Linked DNA regions of Cellulophaga algicola DSM 14237. The protein of the gene in region 2 binds, or shares a complex with, the protein of the main gene of each other region. Links are inferred from orthologs where the notes say so. Each region holds a gene or a part of one and is shown on either strand. Other genes may lie near its edges. The genes, in order: metK and groL.

Region 1 (3,303 bases), 1.4 Mb from region 2 along the record:
GTGTTCAATAGGGTTTAATAACACAGGAGAAGCTACCGTATTATCTACAATAAAAGGTACTTGTGCTACTTTTGCATGTTTTGAAATCGCTTTTAAATCTAGAACATCCAATTTTGGATTTCCTAAAGATTCTACGAAAAAGGCTCTTGTATTATCTTGTACTGCTTTACCAAAATTATCAGGATCAGAAGCATCTACAAATGTGGTTGTAATTCCTAATCTAGGTAAGGTTACATTCAATAAATTAAAAGTGCCCCCATATAAACTACTCGAAGCAACGATATGATCGCCTGCTCTTAGCAAGGTTAATAAACCGGTAGCAATTGCTGCGGTACCTGAAGCAAAAACTACTGCTCCTACCCCACCTTCTACGGCGGCTAACCTATCTTGTAAAATTTGATTTGTAGGATTATTTAAACGGGTGTAAATAAATCCTAATTCCCCTAAAGAGAATAATTTTGCAGCATGGTCTGTATCTCTAAAAACATAAGATGATGTTTGATAGATTGGAACCGCTCTTGTTCCTGCTGTTTGCGTAGTGTCATGCCCTGCATGTAAAGCGTTTGTTGCTAATTTTTGATTACTCATGATCTTCTTGTTTTTTAAATTAATTATAAAATAAAAAGCCAAACTCTAGTAACAGACCTATACGCCTGAGTTAGATAAAAATCAAAAAGTTATTAAGAAGAAATATTCAATTGCTAGGAATAGCAATTAATCTTTTCGTTATCTGCCGCCAATGCATTACTGCAATTTTTGGTAGAATTTAGCACCTTCATTGTTCAAAATAAGAACAAAGGGTTGCTAAGGTTTCAAAGGGTCTATTCCCTCCACCTTTCTTGATAACTATTCAATACGTGTTTGAACTTGTGCGGTGCAAATATAACGTTGGAACTTTTTAAATTCCTAATTATTCACCAATAATTATAAAATGATATTGTTTTGTTAAGATTCTAGCAATCTTAATTAATTTGAAAAAACTGCTAGAATCTCTCAAAAATTTATATTCCAAATGTTGCTTTCACTTGATCCAGCATATCTAGTTTTTCCCAAGTAAACAATTCTACCTCTTTCTCTACTCTACCATTGTAAGGAGATTCAAAAGTTTTTGTTACTGTTATAGGTTCTTTTCCCATATGACCGTATGCTGCAGTCTCTAAATAAATTGGATTACGTAATTTTAAGCGTTCTTCAATTGCAAACGGACGCATGTCAAACAATTCGGCTACTTTTCTTGCAATCTGCCCATCGTTTAAATTCACCTTAGCAGTACCGTATGTATCTACGTAGATAGAGGTTGGTTCTACCACTCCAATAGCATAACTTACTTGTACTAAAATCTCATCGGCAACTCCTGCTGCAACTAAGTTCTTAGCGGCATGACGTGCAGCATATGCAGCACTTCTATCTACTTTACTAGGATCTTTACCACTAAATGCACCACCACCGTGAGCGCCTTTACCACCGTACGTATCTACAATAATCTTACGACCTGTTAACCCCGTATCTCCATGAGGACCACCAATTACAAATTTCCCTGTTGGGTTAATATGATAGGTAATAGCATCGTCAAACAAGGTCTGTATATGTGCTGGCAATTGTTCCTTTACTTTAGGAATTAGGATAGAAATGATATCCGATTTAATTTTCGCCAACATTTTTTCATCATCTGCATCAAAAGCATCATGCTGAGTAGAAACTACAATAGTATCTATACGTTGAGGTACATTTTCATCACTATATTCTATGGTTACCTGCGCTTTAGCATCTGGTCTTAAATAAGAAATTTCTTTACCTTCTCTTCTTAAATCTGCTAAGATCTGTAATATTTTATGCGAAATATCTAAAGCCAAAGGCATGTAGTTTTCTGTTTCTTTCGTAGCGTAGCCAAACATCATTCCTTGATCTCCTGCACCTTGCTCTTCTTTAGAACCGCGATCTACACCTTGACTAATATCTTTAGACTGCTCATGTATTAAAGAAATAACACCACAAGAGTCTCCACTAAATTGATATTCTCCTTTCGTATATCCAATTTTATTGATAACATCTCTTGCTATTTGTTGAACATCTAAATAGGTATCACTCTTAACTTCACCTGCCAACACTACTTGACCTGTAGTTACTAATGTTTCGCATGCTACTTTACTTTCTGGATCAAATGCCAAAAAATTATCTAAAAGCGCATCACTTATTTGGTCTGCTACTTTATCTGGGTGTCCTTCACTAACAGATTCTGATGTGAATAAATAAGCCATAAATGGTTTTATTTTCTAGAATAGACTTGACAGAAAGGTTAAAAGAAGTTTATGAACCGAAAAGAAATTTCAGTCACAACTGCTTTAGCATTTTTTACGAGGTTGCAATCAGTCAAATCCGTCCTCAATTAATAATAGCACAAAAGTAAAATAAAAGATGGGATCTGAAAAATGGTTTAACAACAAATTGCAATTTTACAAATCATACTTAATTTTTAACATCACATATCGTGGTTGCACCACATACGATGAGGTCCTATAAAATAACTCATTAAAGCTATCTTGATTTAGCTCTGTATTGTTCAGTAAATTAGTCACTTCTACACTATATGCCCATTTACTATCTTCTTTTTGATACGATATACTGGTATCTAAATTTCCGTATTCATTATTAATAGAGTTTGCTTTATCCCTGTAATGGTAATACTCTAAATCTGCTAGAAAAATAAAACGTTTCAGAAAGGCAGCATCAACTTTAAGAAAAGGCGTATCTGTATAATATGTAGATGAGTTCCCACCGTTATCATAATTATTAACTGCATAAGTATACCCAAACTCAACATTTGGTGCATCCCTAAAACTCGTAGCCAATGAAGCTCTATAACTTTGAGTTAAAGACTCTGAGGTACTAGGGCTACCGTTAACAATATTATTTAAATTAGAATAGGAAAGCGAACCCTTAGAACTCACTTTAATTTTTCCAAATGTTCTTTGAAAATTAGCAGAACCAGATAACACTTCATCCTCTAAATTAGAATTAATAGTAGAACTTACCTGATTAATTCCGACAATTGAACTATTGTTTTTAAATGCATCTACACGCTTACTATAGTTAATATTTGCAAAGATATTTTGCATATTAAACATACTAAAGCTGAAAAAATTAAGTGATAAATTATGGAATAAAGCACTTTCTAAATCACGATTACCTTGATACATGGAGTTGTAATTGCTAAAAATATAGGCCCTTGAAAATTTATCTATATCTGAAAACTGTCGGTTAACGCCATAATTAAACCGAATACTTTCTGATTGCTTTAATTGA
Region 2 (3,244 bases):
GATTACAGAGAAGCAGATTCTAAGCTTTTACAAGGTGGTGACATTGAAAACACAGTTCCTGATTCATTACCAGAACCTATTTCGACTCCTGATTCGGAATAAGTAACACGACATTATATATTTTAAAATGCCAGCTTGGATGACAAGCTGGCATTTTTGTTTTACAAAGTGTCAGTTATTCAGCAATGGCATAATTTCTGCCATCAATAGAGTAATAAAATCAAAACAATTTAATAAAATTTAATCATATGGCTAAAGTTAATATTAAACCATTGGCAGATAGAGTGCTTATTGAACCAATGGCAGCTGAAACAAAAACTGCTTCTGGACTTTACATTCCCGATACTGCAAAAGAAAAACCTCAAAAAGGGAAAGTTGTTGCCGTTGGTCCTGGAACCAAGGATGACTTAGTTACCGTTAAAATTGGTGACACCGTTCTTTATGGTAAATATGCAGGAACCGAGCTTAAATTAGAAGGTACTGACTTTTTAATGATGCGTGAAAGCGACATATTAGCGATTATATAAATTACTTTTTTTATTTCCCTTAAACCGGAAATCTACTAAATTAAATTATACGATTAATTAAACAAATTCTCAGATTCCTGAGGAGGACTTAAAACAAAATTAAAAATGGCAAAAGATATAAAGTTTGATATAGATGCACGTGACGGACTAAAAAGAGGCGTTGATGCACTTGCAAATGCAGTAAAAGTAACTTTAGGACCTAAAGGTAGAAACGTAATCATCAGTAAATCTTTTGGAGCTCCTGTAGTTACTAAAGATGGTGTTACAGTTGCAAAAGAAATAGAATTACTTGACCCCCTAGAAAACATGGGTGCTCAAATGGTTAAAGAAGTTGCTTCTAAAACCAACGATTTAGCTGGTGATGGTACGACTACCGCAACAGTTTTAGCACAAGCAATCGTAAAAGAAGGATTAAAAAATGTTGCTGCCGGTGCTAATCCAATGGATTTAAAAAGAGGTATCGACAAAGCTGTTGAGGCTATCGTAGAAGACTTAGCTAAACAAGCAAAAAAAGTAGGTGATTCTTCTGATAAAATAAAACAAGTAGCATCTATTTCTGCTAACAACGATGAAACAATTGGTGAACTAATCGCTAAAGCATTCGGAAAAGTTGGTAAAGAAGGTGTTATCACTGTTGAAGAAGCCAAAGGAACAGATACGTATGTTGATGTTGTTGAAGGTATGCAGTTTGATAGAGGATACCTTTCTCCTTACTTCGTTACCGATTCAGAAAAAATGGTTTCTGAATTAGAGAACCCTTACATTTTACTTTTTGACAAGAAAATATCTTCTATGAAAGATATCCTTCCTGTTTTAGAGCCAGTTGCTCAATCAGGAAAACCTCTTTTAATTATTGCAGAAGATGTTGATGGTGAAGCATTAGCTACTTTAGTAGTGAATAAATTAAGAGGTTCTTTAAAAATTGCTGCTGTTAAAGCTCCTGGTTTTGGAGACAGAAGAAAAGCAATGCTTGAAGATATCGCTATCTTAACAGGTGGTACTGTAATCTCTGAAGAAAGAGGTTTCTCTCTTGAAAATGCTTCTTTAGATTTACTAGGAACTTGTGAAAAAATATCTATTGACAAAGACAATACAACTATCGTTAACGGTGCTGGTGTTGCAAAAGATATCAAAGGAAGAGTAAATCAAATTAAAGCTCAAATAGAGTCTACAACTTCTGATTACGATAAAGAAAAATTACAAGAACGTTTAGCTAAACTTTCTGGTGGTGTTGCTGTACTTTATGTTGGTGCTGCTTCTGAAGTTGAGATGAAAGAGAAAAAAGACAGAGTTGATGATGCATTGCATGCAACTAGAGCTGCTGTAGAAGAAGGTATCGTTGCTGGTGGTGGTGTTGCCCTTGTTCGCGCAAAAGCTGTTCTTGCTAACTTAAAAGCTGAAAATGCTGACGAAGAAACAGGAATGCAAATTGTAGCTAGAGCTATTGAGGCTCCATTACGTACTATCGTTGAAAATGCGGGTGGTGAAGGATCTGTTGTTGTTTCTAAAGTACTAGAAGGCAAAGGAGATTTTGGTTACGATGCTAAAGCTGAAGTATACACAGATATGATGAAAGCTGGTATTATTGATCCTAAGAAAGTAACTAGAGTTGCATTGGAAAATGCTGCTTCTGTTGCAGGTATGATCTTAACTACAGAATGTGCTTTAATTGATATTAAAGAAGATGCTCCTGCAGGCCCACCAATGGGTGGCGGTATGCCAGGAATGATGTAGTAACAAAAGACTACAGGTAAATAAAAAAACGCTCCAATGAAAATTGGAGCGTTTTTAAGTTTTAGCTGTTTTCGTTTTAGACTAAAGAAAAACTATCTATTTATAAATATTCTTATTTTCATTAACTTCAATTAACTGTGATGTAATTTCACTAGGCAGTGGATATTTCATCAGTAGTTCCTCCCAATAGTTAGTGGTATAAAAACTCCTATCTCCATCTATATCTTTTTTTGAATTTTCGGGCCTTTGATCACCATCAATGATAGCGTCATCTATAAAAATTTCTGTAACTGTTTCAATGTAACTAAATTTATCTTTTGCTTTAACCGCTTTCTTATAATTATTGAATAAGTAGTTTGGGTGCCTAGCCTCACCAACACCAGTCCATTTTTCAATCATTGTGCTTTTGCCTGAAATTTCCCAAAATACTATTTTTTCAGAATCCTCCCCTTCAAATGCACGATGCACATTAATTTCTTGAGCAACATTGTTTTCATCAAAATTAGCAAATCCTATTCGCTTGCCTTCATTATATATAGCACCATAGCCATCTTTAATAGAATCTACTTCATAATAAAGTCTACTTTTAAGCAAATCATTTTTTGGAATGCGAGAAACATTTAAATAATCATCTCCTAAAAATTCAATCCTTATGATTCTTGATTTTTGCTTAACGGCATCAGCATTAAATGTTCGATAAGCACTAAAATTACTCTTGACACCTGTACTATAATTATCTCTTACATCCGCATAAGGTAAACGATAACTGACCAGACCATCTCCATATCTTATTAGCTTTCCATTTTCTAATTTCCAACTTCTAAAATAAGCTTTTACAGTAAAATATTTAGATAGTTTACGCGCTGAAACGGTAACGGGATCTAACTGTATCATCTCATTTCTTTTCAAATACACTAAAGAAGGTACCTCATTTAGTTTAAATTCTAGCGAAACGTAGTCTGTATTATAAGCTATAATACTTT

Evidence for each region.
Region 1: the proteins of groL (region 2) and metK are in contact, whole or in part, in a cryo-EM structure (PDB 8P4O), measured with the Escherichia coli proteins. The link is inferred for Cellulophaga algicola DSM 14237 from one-to-one orthologs.

What each region holds. Positions count from the first base shown.
Region 1 is NC_014934.1:2,470,151-2,473,453, reverse strand. The notes cover bases 131-3,097. They hold metK (methionine adenosyltransferase), read right to left. Parts: upstream 2,259-3,097; coding sequence 1,002-2,258; downstream 131-1,001. Other genes in these bases: CELAL_RS10730 (carboxypeptidase-like regulatory domain-containing protein), read right to left, coding at 2,454-3,097; CELAL_RS10740 (O-acetylhomoserine aminocarboxypropyltransferase/cysteine synthase family protein), read right to left, coding at 131-588. In the rest of the region: more of CELAL_RS10740, read right to left, coding at 1-130; more of CELAL_RS10730, read right to left, coding at 3,098-3,303. UniProt on the Escherichia coli protein: Catalyzes the formation of S-adenosylmethionine (AdoMet) from methionine and ATP.
Region 2 is NC_014934.1:1,024,135-1,027,378, forward strand. The notes cover bases 39-2,946. They hold groL (chaperonin GroEL), read left to right. Parts: upstream 39-632; coding sequence 633-2,261; downstream 2,262-2,946. Other genes in these bases: secG (preprotein translocase subunit SecG), read left to right, coding at 39-102; CELAL_RS04420 (co-chaperone GroES), read left to right, coding at 249-527; CELAL_RS04430 (hypothetical protein), read right to left, coding at 2,358-2,946. In the rest of the region: more of secG, read left to right, coding at 1-38; more of CELAL_RS04430, read right to left, coding at 2,947-3,244.